One region of the Rouxiella sp. Mn2063 genome, then DNA from elsewhere that is predicted to be linked to it. Evidence: predicted binding sites of a transcription regulator. Region 1 holds the regulator's gene; the other holds the start of a gene.
The links. Region 1 encodes LexA, which represses DNA repair genes until DNA is damaged. Its sites were predicted from a motif close to TNCTGTATGTACATACAGNA; they were not measured.
Positions count from the first base shown of each region.

Region 2: ACL9RG_RS05700 (DNA translocase FtsK 4TM domain-containing protein) is a predicted target of LexA. The motif match lies at 8,247-8,266, and genes of this name have one in related genera.

Region 1 covers NZ_JBMOUD010000004.1:394,929-410,846, reverse strand. Annotated here, with positions in the region: gene ubiA (4-hydroxybenzoate octaprenyltransferase) at 1-729, shown strand, start outside; gene plsB (glycerol-3-phosphate 1-O-acyltransferase PlsB) at 821-3,301, opposite strand; gene ACL9RG_RS09360 (diacylglycerol kinase) at 3,429-3,797, shown strand; gene lexA (transcriptional repressor LexA) at 3,902-4,510, shown strand; gene zur (zinc uptake transcriptional repressor Zur) at 4,813-5,322, opposite strand; gene ACL9RG_RS09345 (phosphoethanolamine transferase) at 5,580-7,106, opposite strand; gene dusA (tRNA dihydrouridine(20/20a) synthase DusA) at 7,704-8,711, shown strand; gene pspG (envelope stress response protein PspG) at 8,879-9,115, shown strand; gene ACL9RG_RS09330 (quinone oxidoreductase) at 9,517-10,500, opposite strand; gene dnaB (replicative DNA helicase) at 10,707-12,119, shown strand; gene alr (alanine racemase) at 12,198-13,277, shown strand; gene ACL9RG_RS09315 (amino acid aminotransferase) at 13,459-14,652, shown strand; gene ACL9RG_RS09310 (MDR family oxidoreductase) at 14,721-15,707, opposite strand; gene ACL9RG_RS09305 (secondary thiamine-phosphate synthase enzyme YjbQ) at 15,803-15,918, shown strand, end outside.
Region 2 covers NZ_JBMOUD010000003.1:52,433-68,350, reverse strand. Annotated here, with positions in the region: gene ACL9RG_RS05720 (MFS transporter) at 1-417, opposite strand, end outside; gene serS (serine--tRNA ligase) at 788-2,080, opposite strand; gene ACL9RG_RS05710 (replication-associated recombination protein A) at 2,188-3,531, opposite strand; gene lolA (outer membrane lipoprotein chaperone LolA) at 3,560-4,171, opposite strand; gene ACL9RG_RS05700 (DNA translocase FtsK 4TM domain-containing protein) at 4,396-8,181, opposite strand; gene lrp (leucine-responsive transcriptional regulator Lrp) at 8,308-8,802, opposite strand; gene trxB (thioredoxin-disulfide reductase) at 9,489-10,457, shown strand; gene cydD (heme ABC transporter permease/ATP-binding protein CydD) at 10,772-12,538, shown strand; gene cydC (heme ABC transporter ATP-binding protein/permease CydC) at 12,541-14,289, shown strand; gene aat (leucyl/phenylalanyl-tRNA--protein transferase) at 14,375-15,094, shown strand; gene infA (translation initiation factor IF-1) at 15,202-15,420, shown strand; gene clpA (ATP-dependent Clp protease ATP-binding subunit ClpA) at 15,610-15,918, opposite strand, start outside.

The DNA.
Region 1 (15,918 bases):
ATCCTAATTGTTTTCATCCTTGGTGTTTTCTTTATGCGGGCGGCCGGTTGCGTCATTAATGATTACGCCGATAGAAAAGTCGATGGGCATGTTAAGCGCACCGCCAATCGTCCACTGGCGAGCGGCGTTGTCACCGGTAAGCAGGCCAAAGTATTATTTATCACTTTGGTGCTGATTTCGTTTTGCCTAGTGTTGACGCTCAACCGCATGACGATTTTGCTCTCGTTTGTTGGTTTAGCACTGGCGTGGATTTATCCCTTCGTAAAGCGTGTTAGCAACTTGCCACAAGTGGTACTTGGTGCGGCTTTTGGCTGGGCAATCCCAATGGCTTTTGCTGCAGTCAGTCAGTCTTTACCTTTGGTCTGCTGGCTACTGTTTGCCGCGAATATTTGTTGGTCACTGATTTATGACACCCAGTATGCAATGGTTGACCGCGATGACGACCTAAAAATTGGCGTGAAATCTACCGCTATCCTCTTTGGTCGTTATGACAATATCATCATCGGTATTCTGCAAGTGGTCATGCTGTTGCTGTTAGCCGCAGTCGGCCACCTAGCGCATCTGGAATCAGCGTTTTACTGGACGGTTTTATTATCAGGTGCACTGTTTGTTCACCAGCAGAAAATGACCGCTAAACGCGACCGCGATGCGTGCTTCAAAGCTTTCCGCCAGAATAATTATGTGGGTCTGGTGTTGTTTATCGGTATCTTGATGAGCATCCCCGCGTAGCAATCTGGCGACCAAATCGCGTGGCAAGAGAGATAAAAAAACGCCCGGTAGACATGAGCTGTCACCGGGCGTTTTATTTGCGACTTAACGATTAATGATCGGTATCGCGAACGTCAATCTTGGTTTCTGTCAGCGGTGCTTCAGGTTGAGGCAACTCTGAAGGCATACCAGAACTTTCTATGGTCAGCTTAATTTCTGCCGACATCAAATCGCTCAGAATGCTATACAGCTCACCGGTATGCTCAGGGATCGCATCGCCGATATCATTGATATAGCCTTCGTCACGCAGCGTACCAACCAGCGTAGTAAATACGGCTTTATCAAAGAACTCTGGCGCATTGATACCATGCAAGACCGATAAGCGTTGCGCCATGATCCGGCTCTCTTTCTCCAGCGCTCCACGACTGATGCTCGGGTTACTACTGAGTAAGAACAGCGTAATCGCATAGCGTTGTAGCGTTTCACGCACGCCAGCCGCCAGCAGTTGCAGTGGGCGAATACGGGCCGGGTTAAGCGACAGCGTTTCACCATTAAGATGAATCAGTTGTTGGCGGGCCAGTTCGATGGTCAAGACATTGAGCACATCAGAGAGTTGTTCTTTGCTGTAATGCATGAACAACTCAGCTTTCATCATAGGGTAGATCAATTCGACCTGACGCAGCAGCTCGCTTTGACTGATTTTTTGATGATGAATCAACATACTGGCAATTAATGACGGCAGCACCAGCAGATGATGAATATTGTTGCGATAGTAGGTCATCAGCACTGCCTGTTCGCGCGGCAGAATAATGATATCGCCAATATTATCTTTCTCGACTTCGAACTTGTTCATGTTCAACGCGTGCTCAAGCAACTGATTTGCCGTGAGTTCTGGCACGGTTGAATCAGGCGCATAAGGCACATTGCGCAGTAGCTGCAAATAACAGTCGAGCTGTTCAGTAAGCTGTTCGCGAGTCAAAGAACGTTGGCGTGAAGCCAGCAGCGCTGTTGAACATAAGTTCATCGCGTTGGCCGCTGCCGAATTGTTAATACGCACCATGATTTTGTCGGCGATATCTTGCACCGTTGGCGTTAACCAGCTTGGGCGATGTGCTTCGATAGGGTCAATAGAATCACGCCATTGCGGTACTTTTTGATTCAGATATGGCGTTAAATGCAGGGGCTCGCCGAAGTTAACGTAGCCTTGACCGAGGTTACGCAGTTTGCGTAGTCCGTTGATCATCTGCATAAAGCCTTCTTTCTCTTTGGTCGCCCCACGCAGCTCTTTGGCGTAAGTGCCCACTTCCATCACGTGTTCATAACCGATATAGATAGGGACTAGCGTGATCGGACGCGAACCACCGCGTAACATAGCTTGAATGGTCATCGCCAGCGTACCGGTTTTCGGCTCCAGCAAACGACCGGTGCGTGAACGGCCACCTTCTACAAAATATTCTACCGAATAGCCGCGGGTGAACAGCTCGCCGAGATATTCGCGGAATACCGTTGCATAAAGCTTGTTGCCTTTGAATGTCCGGCGAATAAAGAACGCACCTAAACGGCGGAAAATCGGGCCAGCTGGCCAGAAGTTTAGGTTAATACCGGCCGCAATATGTGGTGGTACCAGACCTTGGTGGTAGAGCACATAAGAAAGCAGCAGGTAATCCATGTGGCTGCGATGGCAGGGCACATAGACAATTTCCTGGCCATCTTGCGCCAACTGACGCACACGTTCAGCGTTATTAACGTGGATACCTTTGTACAGCCGGTTCCAGGTCCAGCTTAAAACACGATCGGACAAACGCACGGCTTCATAGCTGAAATCCGCGGCAATCTCTTCCATCAGCGCGATAGCATTTTGCTTGGCTTTTTCATGGGTGATTTTTTTGCTGCGTGCTTCTTCTTCGACCGCTTTTTCAATCGCTTTAGACGCCAACAGTTTATTAAACAGATCCTGACGCACTGGTATGCGTGGCCCTACGGCAGCCAGACGTTGACGAGAGAAATGCATTCTCGCTACGCGCGCCAGTTTTTGCGCAATAATGGTATCCGTGCCATGTTCCGTTGCCATATGGCGCAGGGACACAGTATTGGAGAAGCGCACGAAACTGTCTCGCCCTAACCACAGCACGGCAAAGAATTTCTGCACGCCGTTCAGGACGCGTAAATGTGGCGTTTCCTGGCTTTCTCGGCCAGGGGAACGGCCAAACATTACCGATACCGGCAACAGTTGGATATCTAGATTCTGATTATTACGATGTAAGTCCAAATAATCGTGGAACAGTTTTACCGACTCTTCTTTCGGCTTGTAATAGCTGAAAACGCGCGGGCCTTCCCCAATAAACACGTGGCTTGGCAATTGCACGCCATCTATGTCCAGAGGAACAAGGGGATCGGGCAAATTTAGCGCCAGGCATTGTGCCCGTAGTGTCAATAAATCGGTTTTGGAGTTATAAGGCAAAACGTACACGATCGGCCGAGTGGTATCTAAACGCAACTCGGTAATAGGATCTGTAGGAATGACCTTGCTCTTTACCAGCAATTTTAGCGGTAAATTCAATAGGGTATAATAAAGTCTACGCCAACCTGACATAAAAAGATGAAGCCTCTTGTTAGCAATTTCGCCGCAAGGATACCAGAAACTTGAATTGAGATCCGTGGTGATAGGTTTGGCGATACAGGCTAGAATACCTGCAATTTCCAATTAGGACGGATAAGTTATGGCAAATCAAGTGACTGGATTAACCAGAATAATTAAAGCCGCTGGTTATTCTCTTAAAGGGCTGACCGCAGCCTGGAAGCATGAAGCTGCATTCCGTGAAGAAGCGATTGTCGTCCTTGTCGCTATCTTACTGGCATTTTGGCTCGATGTGAGTACTACAGAGCGCATTTTATTGATTGGCGTCGCGCTTTTAGTTGTTGTGGTTGAATTATTAAACAGCGCAATAGAAGCGGCTATTGACCGAATCGGGCCGGAAATCCACCCGTTGTCAGGGCGTGCCAAGGATATGGGATCGGCTGCGGTATTTATTACGCTCATTTTTGCTGTCTTTACCTGGTTGGCTATCTTATTACCGCGCTGGTTGTGAGATGGCTCGCAGGTTAATCCCTGTTTTTATTCACTCTTAGGTTTTCATTGCCTGATTAGCTGTATATACTCACAGCTGGACTGTATAAACAACCAGGGGGCGGAATGAAAGCATTAACTACCAGACAACAAGAGGTCTATGACCTTATTCGTGATCATATCTCTAGCACCGGTATGCCGCCAACCCGTGCTGAGATCGCGACGCGTCTGGGATTCCGTTCTCCTAACGCAGCTGAAGAGCACCTCAAAGCGCTGGCACGTAAAGGCGTCATTGAAATTGTTTCTGGCGCCTCACGTGGTATTCGTTTGCTGATGGAAGAGGAAGAAGGTTTACCTCTCATTGGGCGTGTTGCCGCTGGTGAGCCGCTGCTGGCAACTCAGCATATCGAAGGCCACTACCAAGTCGATCCAAGTATGTTTAAACCAAGCGCCGATTTCTTGCTACGTGTTAGCGGTATGTCTATGCGTGATATTGGTATTCTGGACGGCGATCTGTTGGCGGTGCATAAAACGCAGGATGTGCGAAACGGCCAGGTGGTCGTTGCGCGCATTGATGATGAAGTCACGGTTAAACGTTTGAAGAAACAAGGCAACACCGTGCAGCTTCTGCCTGAAAATAGCGAATTCGAGCCTATCGTGGTTGACCTTCGCGAGCAGAGTTTCAGTATTGAAGGGCTTGCGGTTGGCGTTATTCGCAACGGTAACTGGATCTAATACCAAGCGGTATTAATGTCTAGTTTCCTGTTATAGAACTCACCTTTGTAAATAAACCCAATAAACTTCGAGATGAAGGTAGGCGGCAATCGACAGACAAATCTGTCAAGAGCAGATTTGAACACTGCTTGCAGCGACCCCTTTGGGGCAAGGCTCGCGGATGAGCAGAGTCACTGCAGCCAACCACCCTACAACTTGAAATATGGCGGGTAAAAGGTGAGTTTTCGTTTATAACGTGCCGTATAACAAATACGCTGCGTATTATCAGCGATTTTGACACTTAGCGAAAATTATCCCTATAACTAACGTTTTTTAACGTTAATACTATGGTCGTGATCGCAATGTTCTTTGCTATCGCAAGCTTCTACTACCGAACACTCTCTGCATAAACCGTGCGCTTCAACGACGGAATGACGCAGAGCAAAGCCAGAATCATTAGCAAGCGTGGCTAAACGTTCTTCAATGCCTTCCGTCGTTTTTTCAGTTACTAACCCACAACGGTCACAAATAAACAGAGCTGAAGTGTGGCTTGGCTCTTCAAAGTGGTGGCACAACACATAGCTGTTTGCTGATTCTACGCGGTGAATAAAACCTTGTTCCAACAGAAAATCCAACGCGCGATAAACAGTTGGTGGCTTAGCCTGAGGTTCCACAACGCGTAGTAAATCTAGCAGATCATAGGCACTGATCGCCCCAGGCTGTTGGATCATCAGCCGAAGCACTTCGAGCCGCTGTGGCGTTAGCCGAACATTACGCTGTAGGCACAGACGTTCAGCTTGCTTAAGCAGGTTTTCAGAGTGGGATGAATTCATGATTTGCTCTCTGCACAAAGTAAGCTCAGATTTTAACATGTTTCGAGACAATCGCCGATACCCTGGCGACACACAGTTTGGTTGCTACACTCTGTTTTTGTGTTCTGTGACATAGTGAGACTTATGCCTGCCTGGCTTTAGGATATAAATCTATTAGCGATTGACTTTATTATTCACTATATAAGCCAGCTTTGTGTCCATACAAATATAGGCGCAAATGTAAGCCATCAAAGATGATGGCTTTTTTGATGAATTGGCTATTCGTCAATAAGTGACATATAGTTTTTAACGTTGTTATTAAAATCTTTTATTTTTATTTGTTTCTTGCAATTCATCTTGGAAAGATAATTACATTCCACTGGTAATAATGGGTCAGTTGAACCCGTCCATTGTAAATATAATCCTAAAAAGTCAAATGCCGAGCGTAGTTGATCAATTGTCACTCTGCTTTTGGCATCATATGAAGTAACAATAAAAGGCACTTGGAAGTTCTGTTTATATTTGTCGTTATGCTGGAGGTTTCTAGTTCCTTTGGCAGACATAAAACTTAGACCGTGATCAGAAAAGTATAACATGGTCCATTTTTTCTTGTTCCTATCAGCAATCTTGGTGATTTCTGACAATAAATAGTCCGTATTTTTTATACTTTGAATATAACAGGATAATTTGTCATTTTCGTAAAAATAATCATATTTATTATCGGTTCTATCACAAAAGTTAGGATGAGACCCCATTATGTGAATAAAGATAAGTTTTTTCTTTTTACTATTATTGTTCAAGATCGCAGCTTGATATGGAACGAGTAAATCAGTATCAGGGAACGATTGTGTGTTATATTCACCTTTTTTAAGAAAAGTGAAACTGTCTGCCTGTTGTCCGATATAAGAAACTATCGAATCATCTCCTCCAATACTCCCTTGATTGGAAATCCAGTAAGTATAAAACCCCTGTTTTTTTGCAAGCCTGATAATATTATTTTGTTGTTCAATCTCATCGCCTTTGTTAAGTGAAAATGTTGTTGATAACGATGCTTGTGTAGAGCCAGCAGCAGATATATAGTTTTTGAAAATCAAACCATTCATTGAGTCTGTGAAGGGCGTGTTATCTATTTGAAAGCCATAGGAATGCATAAAATCTTTACGAGCACTTTCACCTATCACTATTATATAAGTATCGTAATCATTTTTAGGTTTTGATGGCGACCATTCTGATGGCAGAGACTTTAAAAAAACCATCTTCTCATTAAATAAAGCAATGGACTCATATGAATTATAAAAATCATTACAAAAACGAAATAAAGTAAATTTCACATCGTGGATATGTAAAACTCCTGACTTTAAGTAACTCTTTAGTGGGGTGAATATGACTATTAATATGAATATTGCGAGTGATATTGTGTTGTTTTTTATTATTAGAGACTTTCTATTTTTGAGTGTTATATAAGATGTTATTATTAACAATAGGGCTGGGGTAAGGTATATTAAAGGGAGGTTTTTTAAAAACTCATAACTTTCATTAATATTTGTGTTTTGAGCTGATACAATGATATTGATGCTTGGTGTACCATACATGTATGCAATAGGGCTATATAGTACTGAGGTTATAGTGATGAAAATTAATAATAATCCGAATAACAAAGAGTGCTTTGCTGTGGATAATAATAGTGAAAATACTGCTATTGCATAGCCTATTCTTAATGAATAACCAAAAGAGGTATCGACAATAATTGAAAATAATATAGCTGTCGCTAAGGCCAGGATAAACCGGCCATTTAGTCTTTCCATAGGTAATAATCTTCTCATTCCATTGAATCTACACTAATAACGTGCTCGTTTTTTACATTATCCCCGACACCAATCTTTAATTATTCCTTGCTGAAAAAACAGCATATTTAAATGATGGTCTTGCAATAATTATTTGTATTATTGCTTTGGTGGACAAGTTTTCGCATATTAACAGATGTAGAAAAAATAATAAATCTTATTATACCCAAGAAACATTCAGTTACAGGTAGTCGGCAACTGAGATAGTTCTTAGGAGCTTATATAACTAAATAACTGGGATGGGCGATAAATTTGCCAGGAGCAGATTTATCGCTGCTTGTAGCGGCCCTTTTGGGGCGAAGTTCACGGATGAGCCGAGTCATTGCGGCTAACAACCTTTCATATTGAAGGTATGACGGGTTAGCAATATCAATGATGAATCCATCATTGTGAGGTGCCACCGCCAGGGCAGTTCTCTATGCTATGATAGGCCAACTCAACAATTTCTGTTTACTGCCTCCTGATGAAATGGATAGGAGTAAGTATCAGAAGATGTAAAATAACTCATAAAATTAATAAGATATGGAACTTAAACCATTAGATATAAAGGGCGTTATTGTGGGAAATACTGATAAATATAGCGCTCAGCGTTTCTCCGTTGCGCCGATGCTCGACTGGACGGATCGCCACTGCCGCCATTTCCATCGTCTATTAAGTGGTGAAGCGTTGCTCTATACCGAAATGGTGACCACAGGGGCGATTATTCACGGCAAAGGGGATTATCTGGCCTTCGGCGAACAAGAACATCCAGTTGCACTGCAACTCGGTGGCAGCAACCCTGCGGACCTGGCACACTGCGCTAAATTAGCTGAAGCGCGGGGATATGATGAGATCAACTTGAACGTCGGCTGCCCGTCCGATCGCGTGCAGAATGGCATGTTTGGTGCGTGTTTGATGGGGCAGGCTACATTAGTGGCTGATTGCATCAAAGCGATGCGTGATGTGGTGTCTATTCCAGTCACCGTGAAAACACGTATCGGTATTGACGATATGGACAGCTATGAATTCCTATGCGATTTCATCGGCCAAGTCTCTGAACGCGGTGGTTGTGACACCTTTATTATTCATGCTCGCAAAGCCTGGTTGTCTGGCCTGAGCCCAAAAGAGAACCGTGAAGTGCCACCGCTAGATTATCCGCGTGTGTATCAGCTCAAACGTGATTTCTCTCACCTGACGATGGCGATCAATGGCGGCATTAAAACACTAGATGAAGCGAAACAGCACCTCGAACATATGGATGGCGTGATGCTAGGACGCGAGGTTTATCAGAACCCAGGTATTCTGCTCGACGTTGACCGAGAACTGTTTGGTTCGACGGCTGCGCCGTTAACCGGGCCAGAGGCTATCCGGGCGCTCTATCCTTATATTGAGGCAGAGTTATCCAAAGGTACGTATTTAGGCCATATCACTCGCCATATTCTCGGCATATTCCAAAGTATTCCGGGTGCGCGTCAATGGCGTCGCCATTTGAGTGAGAATGCGCATAAACCAGGCGCCGGTATTGATGTGGTTGAACAGGCGCTATCGCTGGTTGCACAGCCGAAAAAATCGCCGCTCGAAGTGTAATTCACTATCTGTTAGTCAACCTGACCAACTCCGCTTGTTTGTTTATAGAATAAATAAGCGGTAACTTCTTATAAATCAACGCACTATATTTTCATCTCTTCTGGCATGTTTCTTGTAATACCTTGCATGGTTATAACGTGTAATTTTTTGCACCTGAGGAGCACGCCATGTTGGAAATTTTATTTGTTTTGGGCTTTTTCTTTATGCTGTTACTGACCGGCATTTCTCTGTTGGGGATGATTGCGGCACTCGTGGTGGCCTTTGCGCTAATGATGTTGGGAGGCCTGCTGGCAGTTGTTATAAAAATGTTGCCATGGTTGGTATTGGCGGTCGCAGTGGTTTGGCTTTATCGTGCTTTCAGGCAGCCTGAATTGCCTCGTTATAAAGGCAGACGCTTGCCTTGAGATGCAAATAAGCGCGGTGAATATAAAGCAGCTATGGATAAAAAGGCTATTTTTCATAAGGTAAACAGTTTTCCCTATTACACATAGGGGCAAATTTGTAGAGATAACTTTTACTTATGTGCAATGGATCACAGCTTAGAACATAAAACGCTATTCTTAGCGCTTAACCATATTTTTTAACATTCTAGGCTGTTAGGATACGTTTCATTGCTTGGACAAACATTTTCATCCGGTTTGCAAGATACAAAATAGTTGCTTAAGCGACACCATCTGCAAATCGACCTCGCAGTAACCTACAAATAAGCAGTAAGGTCTTTCATTCATTTGAACTAGCAAGTTAGTAAGATTGAATATAAGACAACAAAAAGGCTCCTTAATCGGAGCCTTTTTGCATTTTTGCATCAAGGGATCAGCAGGCTGGAACCCTGTGTTGCACGGCTTTCTAGCAGTTCATGCGCCTTCTGCGCATCGGCTAAGGCAAATTTTTGCGTCTCCGGCACATCAATTTTAATATCGCCACTGGCAATTAATGAGAACAACTCATGGCTGGCAGCCGTCAATTGATCGCGGTTGGTGATGTATCCATTGAGCGAAGGGCGTGTCACATACAGTGAGCCTTTCTGGTTAAGGATTGCCAGGTCAATACCCGTTACTGGACCGGAAGCATTGCCAAAGCTCACTAACAAGCCGCGCCGTTGCAAGCTGTTTAAAGAATCCTGCCAAGTACTTTTACCCACCGAATCGTAAACCACGGCAACTTTTTTACCTTGCGTTAACTCTGCAACGCGGCTGGCAATGTCTTCTTTTTGATAGTTAATGGTTTCCCAGGCACCAGCCTGTTTAGCACGTTGGGCTTTCTCATCGGAACCGACGGTACCTATCAACTTTGCACCCAGCGCTTTTGCCCATTGCGAGGCAATTAGACCAACACCGCCGGCAGCAGCGTGGAATAGAAAAATCTCGCCGGGTTTGATTTGATAGGTTTGGCGCAGCAGGTATTGTACGGTCAATCCTTTCAGGAAAGAGGCGGCAGCCTGTTCAAAACTAATACTGTCTGGCAGCAGTGCCACTTTATCTTCTGGTACATTGTGTAATTGGCTATATGCGCCAAGTGTTGCCTGGGCATAGACCACGCGATCGCCAACTTTGAACCCGCTGACGGCGCTGCCGACTTTAGTGACCACGCCGGCAGCTTCAGTTCCCAAACCAGAGGGGAAGGAGGCAGTTGCATACAAGCCGCTACGCACATAGGTATCAATGTAGTTAATCCCTACCGCTTTATTCTCGACCTGAACCTCTGAACTTGTTGGATCTTGTTGCTGATAATCAACATATTGCAGGACTTCCGGGCCACCGGTTGTGGCGAATTGAATGCGCTTAGCCATCACTGCTCCTCACTGTTTGGTGTTGATTTTAACCTACGCTAATTAAGTACCCTGATCTAGATACAACCGTGCCGTCGCTAAGACCATTTAGAAATGACTCATCACAAGGAAATATAATTGAGTATACTGACGCGTTATTATCGTTCGTCGCAACAGGCAGGCAGACGTTTCCACGCAGGCTATTCAGAGTAGGAAAGAATCCATTCATGGCAGCAGCAAAAAAACCAACGACTAAACCGAACGAGCAACCCCGCGATCGCCAGATGGAAGGATTGAAACTTCCCCCGCACTCGCTGGAAGCGGAACAGTCCGTGTTAGGCGGGTTGATGCTGGATAACGAGCGCTGGGATAACGTGGCTGAAAGGGTGGTCAGTAACGACTTCTTTAGCCGTCCACATCGACTTATCTTCACCGAAATGCAGCGTTTGCTAGAGATGAGCAAACCTATCGACCTGATTACCTTATCGGAATCTCTGGAACAGAAATCCGAGCTGGAATCCGTCGGCGGTTTTGCTTATCTGGCCGAACTATCAAAAAATACGCCAAGTGCGGCGAACATCGGGGCTTATGCAGATATCGTCCGTGAACGTGCCGTTGTTCGTCAGATGATCTCGGTAGCGAACGAAATTGCGGATGCCGGTTACGACCCGCAAGGCCGCAGCAGCGAAGAACTGCTCGACTTAGCCGAGTCTCGCGTCTTCCAAATTGCTGAAAGCCGTGCCAATAAAGATGAAGGCCCGAAAAGCATCGATTTGGTATTGGAAAGCACGGTATCGCGTATTGAAGAGCTGTTCCAGCGCCCGCATGATGGCGTGACCGGCGTATCGACTGGCTATAGCGATTTAGATAAGAAAACTGCCGGTCTGCAAAAGTCCGACTTAATTATCGTGGCGGCACGTCCTTCGATGGGTAAAACCACCTTCGCGATGAACTTGTGCGAAAACGCCGCGATGATGCAGGAAAAACCGGTACTGATTTTTAGCCTGGAGATGCCCGCAGATCAGCTGATGATGCGTATGTTGGCCTCGTTATCGCGCGTTGACCAGACTCGAGTGCGTACCGGTCAGTTGGATGATGAGGATTGGGCGCGCATCTCCAGCACGATGGGCATCTTGCTGGAAAAACGTAACATGTACATCGATGACTCCTCCGGTCTGACGCCAACCGAGGTACGTTCGCGTGCGCGGCGTATTTTCCGCGAGCATGGCGGGTTAAGCCTGATCATGATCGACTACCTGCAATTGATGCGTGTACCCTCGTTGTCTGATAACCGTACCTTAGAAATCGCCGAAATCTCTCGTTCTCTCAAAGCGCTGGCTAAAGAATTACAGGTGCCGGTTGTGGCGCTGTCACAGTTGAACCGAAGCCTGGAGCAGCGTGCCGATAAACGCCCGGTTAACTCCGACTTGCGTGAATCTGGCTCGATTGAACAGGATGCCGACTTGATCATGTTTATTTATCGTGACGAGGTGTATCACGATAACAGTGATGAAAAAGGCATTGCGCAGATCATCTTAGGTAAGCAGCGTAACGGCCCAATCGGCACTGTGCGACTGACCTTTAATGGTCAATGGTCACGCTTCGATAACTACGGCGGTCCGCAATACGACGAGGACTAATCGGTCTGGTCAGTCTGCATTGTTGGTCAGGGCGCTGTATTGCATCATCTCGTTAAATTTTTTCGTTAAGGAACGCCAATGAAAGCCGCTACGGCTGTGATCGACCGCCGCGCTTTGCGACATAATCTGCAACGTATACGTCAACTCGCGCCGAACAGCCGGGTCGTTGCGGTGGTAAAAGCGAACGCTTATGGGCATGGCATCGTTGAAGCCGCTCAAAGTTTACAAGCGGCGGATTATTACGGCGTGGCGCGCTTGTCGGAAGCACTGGCCTTACGTGCCAGTGGCATAACTAAGCCTATTTTGCTGTTAGAGGGTTTTTTCGAAGCAGCTGACCTGCCGCTATTAGTCGCTAATGCAATTGATACGGCAGTTCACAGCGAAGAACAGTTGCTAGCGTTGGAGCAGGCCCAGCTTTCCAGCCCGCTTAATGTGTGGATGAAACTCGACACGGGTATGCATCGTTTAGGTGTGCGTCCTGATGTTGCCGAGACATTTTACCAGCGCTTAACCGTTTGCAAGAACGTTGTGCAGCCCGTGAATATCATGAGCCATTTCAGCCGTGCCGATGAGCCACAGGTTTCTTATACTTCCGAGCAGCTTGCTTGCCTGAGTCAATTTATGGCTGGTAAACCAGGAATGAAATCTATCGCTGCATCGGGCGGTATTTTGCTCTGGCCCACAGCGCATCTGGATGTCGTTCGGCCCGGCATTGTGCTTTATGGTGTTTCACCACTAAACGATGGCAATGCCCGTGATTTTGGTTTGCAACCAGCTATGACACTGACTACCAGCCTGATTGCCATTCGTGAACACCGGGCGAATGAGCCGGTGGGCTATGGTGGTATCTGGGTGAGTGGTCGCGATACACGCCTTGGTGTGTTGGCAATAGGTTACGGCGATGGCTATCCGCGAGATATGCCGAGCGGTACGCCGGTGCTGATCAATGGCCGACAGGTCCCGATTGTGGGACGAGTATCGATGGATATGATCTCGGTGGATTTAGGCCCTGATGCTAAAGACTGTGTCGGCGATGAAGCGATTCTCTGGGGAGCCGGTTTGCCTGTTGAACAGATTGCCGCCGCTGCTAAGATGAGCGCCTATGAATTGATCACTCGCCTGACGCCACGCGTGGAGCGTGAATATCGAGAGGCGTAATCTTTTTCGGATATGTGTACCAGGCCGCAATTGATGAAAATTCACTGCCAATCCGCATCTTTTTATCGATATTTACCCGCGTAAACGGCATATTTAAAGGCTGGAGCTTAGCCATTTTGGTTGGCTGATTGCAGCTCTGATAATGGTTCGACATTAAAAATAATCCCAGGAGAGTAATACCGTGTTTCAACATGTTGATGCTTATGCAGGTGATCCCATTCTGTCACTGATGGACGTTTTCAAAAAGGATCCAAGAGAGAAGAAAGTTAACCTGAGCATCGGTCTTTATTACGACGCACACGGTATTATTCCTCAGCTCGATGCGGTCGCAACGGCTGAAAACCAACTGAACGCATTGCCGCAGGTCGCCTCCTTGTATCTGCCAATGGACGGTTTGCCAGCTTACCGTGGTGCGGTGCAACAGCTGTTATTTGGTGCTGAGCATAGTGCTTTGCAACAACAGCGTATTGCGACGATTCAAACCGTAGGTGGCTCTGGCGCATTGAAAGTCGGTGCCGACTTCCTGAAAACTTATTTCCCACAGTCCGAAGTCTGGGTCAGCGATCCGACTTGGGATAACCATGTGGCTATCTTTGCTGGCGCGGGCTTTAAAGTGCATACCTATCCGTACTTTGATCCGCAAAGCCTTGGGGTGAATTTCGACGCGATGCTCGCCACGCTGCAACAGATGCCTGCGCGTAGCATTGCCTTGCTGCATCCTTGCTGCCATAACCCAACCGGTTCAGACCTGACTCATGCGCAGTGGGATCAGGTGATTGAAGTGGTGAAACAGCGCGAGCTGATCCCATTCCTCGACATCGCTTACCAAGGCTTTGGTGCTGGTATGGACGACGATGCTTATGCCATCCGCGCGATGGCGGCGGCAGGCGTCACGCTGCTGGTAAGCAACTCCTTCTCTAAAATCTTCTCACTTTATGGCGAGCGCGTAGGCGGCCTGTCAGTAGTGTGTGAAAATAGCGAAGCGGCCGATCGCGTATTAGGACAGTTGAAAGCTACCGTGCGCCGTAACTATTCCAGCCCGCCAAACTTTGGTGCGCAAGTTGTTGCTACCGTATTGAATGACGCCACGTTGAAAGCACAGTGGCTGGCAGAAGTAGAAGGCATGCGTACACGTATTATTGAAATGCGTGAGACTTTGGTTAATACGCTGAAAGTGGCGTTGCCTACACGTAACTTTGATTACCTGCTGCAACAGCGCGGTATGTTCAGCTATACCGGTTTTAGTGCCGCTCAGGTCGATCGCTTGCGTGAAGAGTTTGGTGTGTATCTGATTGCCAGCGGCCGTATGTGCATGGCGGGATTGAATCACCACAACGTGAAACAAGTCGCCGAAGCCTTTGCTGCAGTGCAATAAGCGGCGCTAAGCGTTAGATAGCATGTCATCAAGCCGGGCAATATAGAGTGCCCGGCTTTTTTATCGGCTTATTCTTGTAGATTCACCACAACGCGACCGCGAATATCGCCATTGATCAGGCACTCAGCAGCATCAATAGCATTTTCCAATGGTATTTCCTGACTGACCGCATCGAGTAATTCTCGGCTGACTAGTTGTGCCAATCGTGCCCATGCAACATCGCGCTCCTCTGCTGGGCGAGTTACGCTGTTAATCCCGGCGAGTGTGACGTTACGCAAAATAAACGGCGCGACGCTGGCGTTAAAATCCATTCCCTGCGCCATACCACAGGCGGCAACGGTGCCGCTCTCGATGATGCTGGCACAGACATTTGCCAGCGTATAACTACCAACGGAATCAATCGCCGCTGCCCAACGCGCTTTTTGCAATGGCTTGCCCGGCTCGCTTAAGGTTGTACGATCGATAATTTCATTCGCGCCGAGTGTGGTGATCAGATAATCCTGCTCGTGCGGGCGGCCGGTGGCTGCCGCAACCTGATAGCCTAATTTAGCCAGCAGCGCGATAGCAAAGCTGCCGACGCCACCATTAGCGCCGGTTACCAGTATTTGACCTTTTTCTGGCGTTACACCGTTCTTTTCTAAGGCGATAATACACAGCATGGCGGTATAACCGGCGGTACCGATAATCATCGTATCTTTTAGGCTTAAACTCTCGGGAACGCGAGTGAGATATTTGGCATCCACACGCGCTTTTTGAGCTAAACCACCCCAGGCCTGTTCACCAAACCCCCAGCCGTTAACCAACACCTTATCGCCTTTAACGTAATCAGCGTTGCTGCTATCGGTGACGATGCCGGCAAAATCGATACCCGGAACCATCGGGAAGCTACGGACAATCGGCCCTTTGCCAGTGATGGCTAATCCGTCTTTATAATTCAGGCTGGAGTAGTGTACATCGATCAATACTTCGCCCGGCGGTAGCTGATCTTCAGATAACTGCGTTAACGTGCTTTGGCTCTTATCATCTGTTTTTTCTATTAAAATAGCCTGAAACATTATTCGCTCCTGAGTAGAAAACGGGTAATCCATATTAAACGACATGACCCAAGGCTATACTTTGCGGTGGAATAACGAAAGAGGAGATAGCACGAATGTGGGTGCAAAAAGAGTTAACGCTGAAGCCAAAAAACCGCGGTTTTCATCTCGTTACCGAAGAGGTGATGCAGCAACTTCCAGAAATTCGCCAGTTTTCCGTGGGCTTATGCCA
Region 2 (15,918 bases), on a different contig from region 1:
ATAGACAATCATATAAGCCGCCAGCAGCTGCCCACGATTTTTAACCGTACCGCTGCGCAATAAGGCACTTTCCACAATCACCCAAATCATCGCACAGCCAATACCAGCAATAAAACGCCACGTAATCCAACTGAAAAACGCCGAAGAGAAAGCCAACCCTGCGGTACCCACGGCAAAAAATAAACAGGCAATATAATAACTACGATTAAAACCAATGCGTTTTATCACGGCACCGGCTATCAGCGTGCCCACTAAATTGCCCGAGAAATAGGATGAGCTGACTAACCCGACTTTCCAGGTTGGTAATGCATCATGGCTTAACCATAACGGCACCAACGTGCTGAGGACAGCAATAGAGACGGTAAGCAGCAAAAGCCCACAGAGCAGGAAAAGCACTGGGCGAGAGTAAGCAGACATAGTGAAAGCGGCCAGAAAAGCATTGAAATTGCGCGCATAATGCCACTGGCGGATTAAAAGTCAATGAGGCGAAAACAGGCCTCGGCACAGGCTGCACCACGAAGATTTAAATAACTAATCAATATGCAGAATGTTAATGGGGAATATTTTCTACGCTTATTTTCATTGCCATGAAAAATATAGAAATAATAAATCCAGTCGCCTAGAAACGGCAAAAAATTTCACTTTATATTGGCACTACGATTAAAAAATATCGCTGATTGAGTCAATGCAGCCAACATCGTAGAATAAAAATACTTAAGCTAAAAAATAGAAAACAAAAAAGCGCCCGAAGGCGCTTTTGGCATGTTAAGACAAATTAAACTAATGCTTAACCAATCACTTCCAGTCCGCGCATATAAGGACGCAGAACCTCCGGCACTTCGATACGGCCATCGGCTAACTGGTAGTTTTCCAGTACTGCAACCAACGTGCGGCCAACAGCCAAACCAGAGCCGTTCAAGGTATGAACCAGGCGCGGTTTTTTCTCGGTTTTGCTACGACAACGTGCTTGCATACGACGTGACTGGAAATCCCAACAGTTTGAGCATGAAGAGATTTCGCGATAGGTGTTCTGTGCTGGCAACCACACTTCTAAATCGTAAGTTTTGCGGGCACCAAAGCCCATATCACCAGTACAAAGCAACATTTTGCGGTAAGGAAGTTTCAGCAACTGCAGCACTTTTTCCGCATGGCCGGTCAACTCTTCCAGCGCCTGCATTGAATCTTCAGGGCGCACAATCTGCACCATCTCGACTTTTTCGAATTGGTGCATACGGATCAAACCACGCGTATCGCGGCCATAAGATCCTGCCTCAGAACGGAAACAAGGCGTATGCGCGGTGAATTTCAACGGCAACAACTCTTCTTCGACGATCTCATCGCGCAGCAGGTTGGTCACAGGGACTTCTGCGGTCGGGATCAACGCGTAATTGCTGCTGCCCGCTTCTTCACTCAGCGGACGGGTGTGGAACAAGTCCTCACCAAATTTTGGCAACTGGCCGGTACCATATAAAGAATCATGGTTAACCAGGAAAGGCACGTTGGTTTCCAGATAGCCGTGTTCCTCAGTATGCAAATCCAGCATGAACTGAGAAAGCGCGCGGTGCATACGAGCAATCTGCCCTTTCATCACCACAAAGCGAGAACCTGTCAGCTTAGCACCGGCGGCAAAATCTAGCCCCTTAGCGCCCTCGCCTAATGCAACGTGGTCAAGCACTGGGAAATCGAACTGACGAGGCTCGCCCCAACGACTGACTTCCTGGTTTTCAGTGTCATCTTTGCCCAAAGGTACAGAATCATCTGGCAAGTTAGGTACGGCTAACGTGACATCGCGGATCTCATTTTGCAACGTCTCTAACTCAGCCTTAGCGGCATCGAGCTTCTCACCCAGTTCATTGACTTCCTGACGCAAGGCATCGATGTCTTCACCACGCGCTTTAGCAGCACCGATCGATTTCGATCGGCTGTTACGTTCAGCTTGAAGTGTTTCCGTTTCTACTTGCAAAATTTTGCGGCGTTCTTCCTGAGCGCGCAGCGTGTCTACATCGAGTTTAAAACCTCTGCGAGCAAGTTTTTCTGCAACTGCGTCTAGCTCATTACGCAGCAGATTGGGATCGAGCATGCTAATCCTGTACTTGTTGTAATTGAATAATGTTTTGATGATACATGCCGCCGTAACTGGCAACATGTCAAAGAGTTATCAGCAGTAACCTTACCGCAACAACAAAGTTAGCGGTAGCGTTTTGTCGGGCTATTTTGATCTTGTTCAGTTAACCATGCCAGCTTTTCGCCGATCTTGGCTTCCATCCCGCGATTGGTCGGGTAATAGTATTGCGTTTGCGCCATTTCTGGTGGGAAATACACCTCCCCGGCGGCATAAGCATTGGTTTCATTGTGCGCGTAGCGATACTCCGCTCCCAACCCCATCTCTTTCATCAGCTTGGTTGGCGCATTACGCAAATGTTCCGGCACGTCATAATCAACCCGCTCACGCGCATCATGCATCGCCGCTTTGAAAGCCGTATAGACCGCGTTGCTTTTTGGTGCACAGGCCAGATACACAATGGCCTGGGCAATCGCACGCTCGCCTTCAGCAGGCCCTACGCGAGTAAAGCAATCCCAGGCAGCAATCGCAATTTGCATCGCTCGCGGATCGGCGTTACCGACATCTTCAGAGGCGATAGCCAGCAACCGGCGTGCAACATACAGTGGATCGCCACCGGCAGTAATAATGCGCGCATACCAATAGAGTGCGGCATCGGGTGCCGATCCACGGACCGATTTATGTAACGCTGAGATCAAATCGTAATAGCGATCGCCTTTATTATCAAAACGCGCGCTGCGTTCACCCGAAATTTCATTTAATAGCTCTGGCGTTAAGGTACGTACACCTTTGGCATCGATTTCGGCCATATCAGCCATCATTTCAATACTGTTTAGCGCACGGCGAGCGTCACCATTGACCAACTCCGCCAACAAGCGCCGCGTCTCTGCTGGCACGTTGATTTTTTCTCTACCATAGCCACGATCAGAATTGGTCAGCGCCTGTTCAATCACCTTCTCGATATCTTCTGGCGTTAACCCTTTTAACAGGTAAACGCGCGCACGAGATAACAATGCCGAATTAAGCTCAAAAGAGGGATTTTCTGTCGTCGCGCCGATGAAGGTAATGGTGCCATCTTCGATATGTGGCAGGAACGCATCTTGCTGACTTTTGTTAAAACGATGCACCTCGTCAACAAATAGAATGGTGCGTCGACCCGCGTTGCGGTTTTGTCTTGCTCGCTCGATAGCTTCGCGGATCTCTTTGATACCGGAGGTGACGGCGGAAATGCGCTCGACATCGGCGTTAGCATAGCGACCAATCAGCTCGGCTAACGTCGTTTTACCCGTTCCCGGAGGCCCCCACAGGATCATTGAATGCAAATGACCCTCCTCGATAGCGCGAGGCAAGGGTTTACCCGGAGCCAGCAAGTGCTGTTGGCCAATATATTCCGCTAACGTGACTGGCCGCATTCTTGCGGCCAGTGGCTGGAATTCATTTTGGGAAAAATCGAGCGACAGATTGCTCACATGGCCCTCTCTTTTGCTCCCCGCGCCCTTACTGACGCTGGTCGTCGACCGTTACGCCTTTAGGCGGGGTGAATTGGAATTTTGAATCGTCAACCGAGGCATTTTGTTCGCCTTTCAGTTGGTAAGCGCTGCGCTGACCGTCTTGTTCAACAGCCGTAAAGCTCTTGATAGTACCGGTTGGCGTTACAGTGATCGCGAACTGCTTCAAATTACCCGCCGCCGTTTTTGGCGTCAGTTCAAAATCATCGCCTTTTTGTTTGACGTTGTATTTAGCCCAGTCGCTGCTGTCATTGCGGGTGATTAACATAAACGGCGTGTTGCCCGTAGCATTTTTCAGCCAAGTCGCGGTGACTTGCTCAACAAACGGGTTATAGAACCACAGTGTTTTACCATCAGAAACCAGTACGCTTTCATCCGGTGATGTCATGTGCCAGTTAAACAAGTTCGGGCGTTTAACCCACAGCTGGCCTTCGCCTTGCTGCACATTGGAGCCATCATCAGCGGTAACCGTCTGAGTAAAACTGGCGTGGAAAGTATTTAATTTGCTTAAACGGCTTTTCAAATCGCTGCTGGCATCGGCAAAGACTGCGCTAGAGACAAACGCGGTCAACAAACAGCCCACTGCTAATACTTTTTTCATTGTGCTACTTACCTTTAGAATCCATTGCAATCTGACAATATTCTTGGCTATCTCCGCCACGCATTGCAGTGCGCGGATACACCAAGAATTCTTGCGTGAACTGTATCCGAGACAAGATAAGCTGGATAGCTTATTTATCTGATAATTAATGATTTTACGCTTCTTTTCAAAAGGGCCGCATCAGCGGCCCTCGAATGGGTTATAAAGCCGTCCGTTCGCGCTGATTATTCATGCGATGGCGGTGCTAATACTTCGCGGTTGCCATTATGTCCAGGCGCACTGACAATCGACTGCGCTTCCATCTGCTCAACGATACGCGCAGCTCGGTTATAGCCGATACGGAACTGCCGCTGTACACCAGAGATTGAAGCACGACGTTTATCAACCACAAAAGCCACGGCCTGATCGAACAATGGATCAAGCTCTTCGCCGTCTTCAAGACCTTGGCTGCTGCCTTCACCATCATCACCACCGCTGGTAATGCTGTCGATATATTGCGGTCGGCCACGAGCCTTCCAATCTTGAACCACAGCATGGACTTCCTGATCACGAACGAACGCTCCGTGAACACGTACCGGAATCGAGGAGTTAGGAGCCATATAAAGCATATCCCCCATCCCCAGCAGAGATTCTGCGCCGCCTTGGTCAAGAATAGTACGTGAGTCAATCTTGCTTGATACAGTAAAAGCAATACGGGTTGGGATATTAGCTTTGATCAGGCCGGTAATTACATCAACCGATGGACGCTGAGTCGCTAATACTAAGTGGATCCCGGCAGCACGCGCCTTTTGCGCCAAGCGTGCAATCAGTTCTTCCACTTTTTTGCCAACCGTCATCATCAGGTCAGCAAACTCATCCACCATCACCACAATGTAAGGTTCTTTTTCCAACATCGGCGGTTCTGCGGCCATGCCATCGCCCGGTTTCCAGAATGGATCGGGGATTGGACGCCCCATCTCTTCCGCTTCTTTAACCCGATCGTTATAACCTGCCAGATTTCGCACGCCCAATGCCGACATCAGTTTATAACGGCGCTCCATCTCACCAACACACCAACGTAATGCGTTAGCAGCATCTTTCATATCGGTAACCACTTCGGTTAACAGATGCGGGATACCTTCATAAACTGACAACTCGAGCATTTTCGGGTCAATCATGATGAAACGCACGTCTTTCGGCGTAGCTTTATACAACATGCTGAGGATCATGGCGTTAACGCCGACCGATTTACCAGAACCCGTCGTACCTGCCACCAACAGATGTGGCATTTTTGCTAAATCGGCAACCACAGGCTCACCAGCGATATCTTTGCCCAGTACGATGGTCAGCGGTGATGGGCTGTCTTTAAACGCAGGACAATCGAGCACTTCACGTAAATAAACGGTCTGACGATGTTTATTCGGCAGCTCTAAACCAACATAAGGTTTACCCGGAATCACTTCCACAATACGCACAGCGACGGTAGAAAGAGAACGCGCCAAATCTCGTGACAAGTTGGATATACGCGCCGCTTTTACACCCGGTGCCAAATCCAGCTCGAAACGGGTAATGACCGGCCCGGGAAGTTTATCTACCACATCAGCTTTAATACGGTAATCATTCAGACGCGCTTCGATAAGTTGTGCTGTCTGCTCCAAAGCAAACATATCAACCGGTTCGTTTTCAGCCGGTGCTGAAGTCAGCAAATCTAAGCTCGGCAGCGGCGTCGTTGGCTTGCTTAACGGCTGGTCATTACGCATCAAGAACGGGTGAATCAAACTATCCATTGCCGGTTTAGCAGGTTCAACTGGTTGCTGATACGCCGATGTATTGCTGCCACTGTTTTGAACATAAGCCGTGTCCGCCGCAGGTTGATGTGTTTTATCTTCCGCAGCAGACGATAGCGTAAACAGCGGCTCAACCGGTGAATCATCAATCAAATCAGCCATCGGCGAGAAATTGAATGCTTCGTGATCGATGACTTTCTGCAACTCACTAGTATCAAAACGTTCCGGCGCATCACTCTGTGACGGCTGTTGCCACGTCGCCGCCGCAGGTTCTTGACGCATGTTATGCGCCGAATAAGAATCTTGCGAATAGGAAGCGGCATGACTCACGCCAGACTGAGTGTTATCAACGTGCAGGTTATCAGACTGATAACGAGCCTGTTCACGCGCAGCAAAGGCTTCACGCAGTTGCGCCAGTTCAGCCGCTTCTTCCGCTGAAATCGGTTCATCGTCAGCGGATTCTTGGTTGCCGTGTTCATAACTACTTTGTTCATAACCATTTTGTTGATGAACATTAGCGTCGCTATCTGTCTGTGTATAACGTTGCTGCTGCTGCGCGGCAAAAGCTTGTGCTAATGCTGCTTGCTCTTGCTCAGCCGCTTCGTCCTCATCAACTTGCGATGTCAGTTGCTCATTTTCTTGAGCCTTCAACGCTTGCGCTGCTTGCGCTGCTTGCGCTTTTTCCTGCTGCTCAGCTAAACGCTGAGAAGGCAGTTTAATACCATAAGAGGCCAATTCACGCCGCGTCGGCAGCCGCACTGGATTAGGTCGTGGCAACTGTGGCCCATCACCTTTTTTAACCTGCGGATTACCATCGCTGAACGCGTTAAATGCCGGCATAAATAGATTGCTAGACTCGGACGATTGCCCAGCCTTAGCTAAACCTGTTGCCAACGCTGCGGTAGCGGCCAAGCTATTGACGGCACCACTATCAATCTGCGGGCTATTGAAACCAGACGACGAGCGCTCATGTGTCGACTCAATGGCTTGAGACCAATTGCCCATACGTGGACCATCATCGTCGACGGTCGTATCAACAACAGGCGCCACCGTATTGACTGATGGTCGCTCCGTATTTTGTGGCAGACTCGAATTTGGTGACTGAACTGTATTTAATGGTTGAGCTGTATTGAATGGCTGAACCGTATTGATCGATGGCTGCGTTTGTTCAGTACGCAGTACTGGCGTTTCTTCAGGGATTTCGAAACGATATAGCGGCGGCCGAATAGGTTCGGCGATGCTCAGAGTTTCAGGCTCTACAGGCTGTTGCTGTACCGTTGCTTGATGAAGCGGCTGCAATGATGGCATCTGCTGTGGTTCTAACGGCGGCATCTGCTGTACAGGCTGCTGATGAAGCAGCTCGGCCGGCTGTTCGCTTTCTACTGATGGCGCAACAGGCGCAAAATCCGTAGATTCATGTGCCGGTTGTGCTGCCGTCGTCAATGAAGGCGCAGAAAATAGCACGTCATCAAGTTCATCAGCCGCAGGTTTGGCACTGGCCGCCAGCGAAGCCGCAGCAGCGCCTAAAGGCAGAGCCTTAGATTTTTCTGGTACAGATGCACGTACTGGTGGTTCATCGTCATAGCCGTCATCATCATGCTCATCATATTCATAATGGTCATCACGACGAGAACGATTGGTCACAAAGGCCGTTGTGCCCAAGACGACGGCACCAATTTTTTCGGCAATGACCAACCACGACCAGCCAGTAAATAACGTTAACCCCGCGGCCCAGATACACAGCAGCGCAAGTGTCGCGCCTACGCTATTGAACCAGGTTTTCATCGCCGTGCTCAACAAACTGCCTATCACGCCACCCGAGGTGAAGTTATAAAGGTCATCAAAATTGAGCGCAGCTAATCCACACGAGGTGAGAATAAGGGCTAAGGTACCGATCAGGCGCAATGCCAGTGCAAAGTAATCAACATACTCGCGTTGTTCACGATTGCGGTAGGCGGCCCAGCAAAGGCTAAGGATGATGATAGGGATCGCGTACGCCAGAACACCAAAAATAAAGAATAATGTATCGGCAATCCATGCACCAACGCCCCCACCCAAATTATGGATAGGGCCATGCCACGAAGTCTGAGACCAGCTCGGATCGGACTGATTAAAACTAAGCAACGCTGCCATCAAGAAGACGGCAAATACCGCAATAACAACCAGCACGGCCTCTAAGATACGGCGACCGCTGCTGAGTCTATTTAAGGTAACGTTTTTATCTTCTGTATATTCCTGGCTCAAGAAAGGCTCTCCAGGTTCCTGTGGACTGAAATAGCTCGGACGTCGAGAGCACGTCTCAACGCCGAGGCTGTATAGATAAACAGGAGTGTAGCTAAAATAAGAAGGTTTTGCACCTGCACCTTTTACTTATCGTGTCTTAATGACCAAACGATTCGTCTGTTTCACTTCTTCCATAACGACATAAGTACGGGTGTCATTAACGCCCGGCAAACGAAGTAAGGTCTCACCGAGTAATTTACGATAAGCAGACATATCAGGTACACGAGTTTTCAACAGGTAGTCGAAATCCCCGGAAACCAAATGACACTCTTGGATATCTTCAAGTTTTTGTACCGCTGCGTTGAATTGTTCAAACACATCTGGCGCACCACGGTTCAACGTGATCTCAACAAACACCAACAATGACGCATCTAAATAATGTGGGTTGAGTAACGCAGTATAACCGTGAATAAAGTTCTGGCGTTCTAAACGACGAACACGCTCAAGACAAGGCGTTGGCGATAGCCCTACACGTTTTGAAAGCTCAACGTTTGAAATACGCCCATCTTTTTGCAATTCGTTCAGAATGTTACGATCGATACGGTCGAGATCTTTTCCCGGACGTTTTTTATTATCTACCATTATTATTGTCTCTCTGCTGTTCATCCATGCTATTGCTTTATCTCAATTGACTTCAATGTATTGAGGTTTTTATCTAGCGAAGACCTGTTTGTTTTAGGTTTTGGCGCCCTGTTTACATACGTCAACCCTGTCTAAGGAAACGTATTTCATTGCCTTTAAGCTGAAAGAAGAAATATCACCAAGAAATTAACAGATTATCTCTATTGCACATCATTTGAACGCTCAAAAAACATGCAAGCCAAGACTATTTTGGTCGATATAGCACCACATCGTATTATTTCAAGTCACCGAGAGGCGATAAATTTCTTCTCCCCTGATGTTTTCGCAAATGCACAGCGGATTGTCAAAGCAAAAGAAGCAAAATCAGAAGAACATGCCAGATTGAAATGTTACAACGTCTTTTTGGCCTATGTTTCATCATTGTTCAGTAACAAAAATTTATTTCTCTTTTGCTATATTCTTGACCACATACCGGGCCAGAAAGCACAATTTTAGCGAAACCTCACAATCTATCTATCAGATAAACGACTAATCATTAATAGACAATTTCCCAATGGCTATCAGACCAATCGCTAATAACAATTAGATTAATCGTCAAGAACAGCCGAGTTTACTTTTTTTACGCTGCGGTTTTACCTACAATCCCTCTTAATTAAGTCCTCAGCCAACCTGGAGAAGAAGTAGACATGGGCACGGTTAAACATAGTAAGCTATTGATTTTAGGTTCAGGTCCAGCAGGTTATACCGCTGCTGTATATGCCGCTCGTGCAAACCTTAATCCGGTTCTGATCACAGGGATTGAAAAAGGCGGTCAATTAACCACCACAACCGAAGTTGAAAACTGGCCAGGTGACCCAGAAGGCTTGACAGGCCCAGGTCTGATGGAGCGCATGCATGAACATGCAGCGAAGTTTAATACCGAAATCATCTTCGACCATATTAATCGCGTAGAGCTGCAAAATCGCCCGTTCCGTTTGTTTGGCGATAGCGAAGAGTACACCTGTGACGCGTTGATTATCGCGACAGGCGCTTCAGCGCGTTATATCGGCTTACCTTCTGAGGAAGCTTTCAAAGGCAAAGGGGTTTCTGCCTGTGCGACTTGCGATGGTTTCTTCTATCGCAATCAGAAGGTCGCGGTTGTTGGCGGCGGAAATACCGCGGTTGAAGAAGCACTTTATTTGGCCAACATCGCCTCTGAAGTTCACTTGATTCACCGCCGTGAAAACTTCCGTGCAGAGAAAATCCTTATTGACCGTCTGAATGAAAAAGTGAGTAACGGCAATATTGTGCTGCATACCAACAAAACGCTGGAAGAAGTGTTGGGTGATGACATGGGTGTGACTGGCGCTAATTTACGTGATGTTCACAACGGTGAACTAAGCAAAATTGATGTCGCAGGTATGTTCATTGCTATCGGCCATAGCCCAAATACCGCTATCTTTGGCGAGCAACTGGCGCTGGAAAATGGCTACATCAAAGTCCAGTCTGGTATTCAGGGCAATGCAACCCAAACCAGCATCCCGGGCGTTTTCGCAGCAGGCGATGTAATGGACCACATCTATCGCCAGGCTATTACCTCTGCGGGTACCGGTTGCATGGCAGCGCTAGATGCTGAGCGCTATCTCGATGGCGTAGCAAACGCCGTTGTAAAATAATCGCAACCGCTGTTTTAGCGTTAGATTTTAAGAAGGCACCGGCTAAGGTGCCTTCTTCTTTTGAAAGCTTTTATTTCCCTGAGCGATGCAACCGTTTTCAGCTAGCTGTTTTAAGTAACCTCTTAGCCCTGTACTATACGCAGGCTTTTCCGCATGGAAAGTAAGGGATGATAGTGTCGCCTTTGCGATATTTTTTAACCATACGAGCGTGAATCAGGGTTGTTGGATGCATTGATCCCCTGCTTTATTCGTATGTCACTTTTGACCGACGTAAGCGCCATACACCGGTCATGACTGCGCAGACTGGATGCCTGATGAATAAAACTCGACAACAAGAACTTATCCGCTGGCTAAAACAACAAAGTTCCAGAGCGAGAAACTGGATCCGCCTGTCTATGATGTTGGGCCTGCTTTCTGGTTTACTGATTCTGACGCAAGCTTGGTTATTAGCGGGCTTACTCCACAGTTTGATCATTAGCCACACTCCACGTGAATCCCTTATTCAAGGTTTCCTCTTTTTAGCGTTAACTTTTTTACTACGTGCAGTGATTACCTGGTTGCGAGAACGCGTCGGTTTCATTTGTGGCAGGGTGATCCGCGAAGAAATGCGCAAAATGGTGCTGGATCGCTTACATCTGCTCGGTCCTGCGTGGATCCAAGGTAAACCCGCCGGCAGCTGGGCTACATTAATCCTTGAGCAAATTGATGATATGCAGGATTACTACGCCCGTTACCTGCCACAAATCTCATTGGCAGGGATCATTCCATTATTAATTCTGATCAGCATATTCCCGATTAACTGGGCCGCAGGGCTGATTTTACTGTTCACCGCCCCGCTTATCCCATTGTTTATGGCCTTGGTAGGCATGGGAGCCGCCGATGCGAATAGACGCAATTTCGCCGCTTTGGCACGTTTAAGCGGCAGCTTCCTCGACAGCTTACGCGGGCTGGACACCTTGCGATTGTTCCATCGCGCTGACGCCGAAACCCAGCAGATTACAGCGTCGACAGAGAGTTTTCGTGCCCGCACGATGGACGTATTACGCCTCGCCTTTCTCTCTTCGGCAGTGCTAGAGTTTTTTGCGTCGCTATCAATTGCCATCGTCGCGGTTTATTTTGGCTTCTCCTATTTGGGCGAACTGAATTTTGGTAGCTATGGTACCCCCGTCACATTGTTTGCCGGTTTTTTAGTCTTGATTCTGGCGCCGGAATTTTTCCAGCCTTTGCGCGATCTCGGTACGTTTTATCATGCTAAAGCGCAGGCCGTCGGCGCAGCAGAAAGCCTGTTAACCTTCCTGAGTGCACAAACCGAACAACGCGGCACTGGAACGCAAGCGCTATCGCCATCTTCATCGGTCAAGCTGCATGCTGATAATCTGGTTATCCTATCGCCTTCAGGTAAAACGCTCGCTGGACCACTGAACTTTACCTTAAGCGCTGGCCAACGCGTTGCCGTTGTTGGCGTAAGTGGCGCAGGCAAAAGCTCGCTTATCAATGCGCTACTCGGCTTTCTCCCCTATCAAGGATCTCTGAGCGTTAATGGGCAAGAGCTGCGCGATATTCTGCCTGCCGATTGGCGAAAAAACCTCAGTTGGGTTGGGCAAAACCCGCATCTTCCAGAACAAACTCTACGAGCCAACATTCTGCTCAGTCAGCCTGATGCCTCAGAACAACAACTGCAATCAGCGATCGAACGCGCTTATGTCAGTGAGTTTTTAGCCTTGCTGCCACAAGGGCTGGAAACGGAACTCGGCGATAGCGCAGCGCGACTTTCCGTTGGCCAGGCGCAACGCATTGCGGTAGCTCGCGCCTTGCTGAGCCCTTGCCAATTATTATTACTCGATGAGCCCACTGCCAGTCTGGATGCTCAAAGTGAGCAGCGAGTGATGTCTGCACTTAATCAAGCCTCTTACCAGCAAACGACATTGATGGTCACTCATCAATTGGAATCGACTGTCGATTACGACGAGATCTGGGTGATGCAGCAAGGGAAAGTCATCGAACAAGGCAGTTACGCGCAGTTAGCAGCACAATCAGGTCCCTTTGCTCATTTGCTCAATCAACGCGGAAAGGAGCTGTAATCATGAAAGTATTACTGCCCTATTTGGCACTCTATCGCCACCATGCCGGGCGTATGACACTCGGCGTGATTCTGGCTATCGTCACCTTGCTCGCCAGCATTGGATTACTCAGCCTTTCGGGTTGGTTCCTGGCCGCATCTTCGCTCGCAGGATTAGCTGGGCTTTACAGCTTTAACTATATGTTACCCGCCGCAGGAGTGCGTGGCGCGGCTATTGCGCGAACTGCCGGCCGCTACGCCGAACGATTGGTCAGCCATGATGCCACCTTCCGCGTATTAGCCCATTTACGCGTTTATACTTTTAAGAAAATCCTGCCATTATCTCCCGGTGGATTAGCCCGATTCCGTCAGGCTGAGCTGCTCAACCGTTTGGTCGCGGACGTTGATACGCTCGATCACCTTTATTTACGCGTATTGTCACCGTTAATTACCGCACTGATAGTGATCATCGTTGTTACCGTTGGCTTAAGCCTGCTGGATATCCAACTGGCTATTACGCTGGCAGTTATTATGCTGGCGCTGCTGGTATTGCTGCCGGTGGTTTTTTATCGTCAGGGCAAACCGATTGGAACAGAGCTTACTCAGTTGCGTGCCGAGTACCGCACCCAGCTAAATAGCTGGTTGCAAGGTCAGGCCGAACTCGTGGTATTCGATGCTCAACCTCGCTTCAGACAACAGCTGGACGAGACAGAACAACGCTGGCTGCACCGTCAACAGCAGCAAGCCAAATTGGGGGGAGTATCACAAGCACTGATGATTGCCGCCTCTGGTTTGACCGTGACACTGCTGTTGTGGATGGCAAGCGGCGGCCTTGCTACCACCTCGCAACCAGGGGCGCTAATTGCGCTGTTTGTCTTTACCCCGCTTGCCGCTTTTGAAGCATTAGGCCCGGTTGCTACCGCTTTCCAACACCTTGGTCAGGTCGTGGCATCCGCCAGCCGGGTAAGTCAGATCATCAATACGCAACCTGCTGTCAGCTTCCCTGAACAAGGCCCAAATGCAGCAGCCCAAGCCCATTTACAAATTAAAGGGGTAACCTTCACTTACCCAGAGCAGCCTTTGCCAGTATTGCGAGATATTAACCTTGATATCTCCGCAGGCCAGCATATTGCTCTATTGGGCCAAACCGGTTGTGGTAAATCGACGCTTGCCCAGTTAATTACCCGAGCCTGGGATGTACAACAAGGCGAAATCAGCCTCAACGGCGTGCCGCTCGCGCAATATGACGAAGCAACGTTGCGATCGATGATGACGGTGGTGAGCCAACGTGTTCACATCTTTAACACAACCCTGCGCGACAACTTGCTAATGGCAGCGCCTGATAGTAGTGACCTTCGTTTAACCGAGGTACTACAACAGGTTGAGTTACCGCAGTTGCTGGAAGACGAAGGATTGAACGCATGGTTGGGTGAAGGGGGACGTCAGCTATCAGGAGGAGAGCAACGCCGCCTGGGACTGGCTCGTGCTTTGCTGCATGACGCACCGCTCTGGATACTCGATGAGCCGACGGAAGGATTGGATGCAGAAACCGAACGTCATATTTTATTATTGATCGAACGCTGTTGTGCCGATAAAACGCTAATATTGATCACTCACCGGCTACATGGCCTGGATAAAATGAGTCAAATTTGCGTCATGGAAGAAGGACATATTGTTGAACAGGGTTCGCATGCCGAACTGGTGAGCATCACCGGCCGCTATGCTCGCTATTTACAGCGACATAAACCGATTGACGGCAGCATGACGCCGTAATCACGACAATGTGGCCCAATGACGCACAGTTTCATTAATTAAAATATGGCTAGGCGGGCAATGATGCCCGTGTACAAGGAAATCTATGCGTCTGATACAGCTTCCAGCGAACTCAGTCAACTTCCCTAACCCGGAGCTGGCTTTACGTCAACCAAACGGCCTGCTGGCGTTAGGCGGCGATTTAGAGCCTGCTCGTTTGCTTTCAGCTTATCAACGCGGAATATTTCCCTGGTTTGAACCTGGTGCGCAGATTCTGTGGTGGTCTCCCGATCCTCGAGCAGTACTTTTTCCTAATGAGCGCCACATTAGCCGTAGTTTTCGTCGTTTCCTGCGCCAAACCACTTATCGATATAGCCTTAATCAGGCATTTAATCAGGTTATTAGCGCCTGTGCAGAGCATCGGAGCGAAGGTACCTGGATCGGACCGCAGGTGATAAAAGGTTATCAACAGCTGCATGAGATGGGAGAAGCACATTCTATTGAGGTATGGGACGGTGATGAGCTAATTGGCGGTTTATATGGTGTTGCTGTCGGCCAGCTTTTTTGCGCGGAATCAATGTTTAGCCGTAAAATAAATGCCTCAAAATGCGCATTGATGGTTTTTTGCCAACATTTTACCCGCAATGGAGGAGAACTGATTGACTGTCAGGTGCTCAACCCTCACACTGCGTCGCTGGGTGTACGCGAGATACCACGTCGCCAATTTTTGCAGCAATTATCAGGGTTTTCGCAACGCCAGTTGCGGCCAGAATGCTGGTTGCCACAAGACTTACCCCCACATGACGTTGAATTGCCGTTCCCATGAAGGAATAGGGAATGGATGCGGTTTATACCAACACTCTTTACATAATGTGGGTTTTTCGGCATTATCTTGCCGGTTAAAAACTATGGTAGTAAAACCTAGAGGACTCGATGGCCAAAGAAGACAATATTGAAATGCAGGGCACCGTACTTGATACGCTGCCAAACACCATGTTCCGCGTTGAATTGGAAAACGGGCACGTGGTCACCGCTCACATCTCCGGTAAAATGCGTAAGAACTATATCCGCATCCTGACGGGCGACAAAGTCACTGTAGAGCTGACCCCGTACGACCTGAGCAAAGGCCGCATTGTCTTCCGTAGCCGTTAATCGGCTGACTCATCGCTGATTATCTGGCGATACATGAGGTTACTCCTCTTCGCCCTTCCTATTACAGGTAAGGGCGTTTTGTGATTTCCGCAATTTAGTAGCAGACTTTGTAGTACTTTATCAAACCTACAGACACAAAAAAGGCGATGTTTCCATCGCCTTTTTCATTTCTATCAGCACCCGAGCTTATTAATGCACGGCGCCTTCAGCTTTCAATTTTTCTGCACTCATGAAGTGATAAGTCAGTTTATCAGCGGCTTTATCCAAAGCTACGGACACTGAACCACCATCAACCAATGAGCCAAACAGCAGTTCGTTAGCCAGTGGTTTCTTCAAGTTTTCCTGCACGGTGCGCGTCATTGGACGTGCGCCCATTGCACGGTCGTAGCCTTTGACCGCCAACCAGTTGCGCGCTTCTTCGCTAACTTCCAGCGACACGCCTTTCGCATCCAGCTGTGCTTGCAGTTCGACAATAAATTTGTCGACAACCTGATGAAT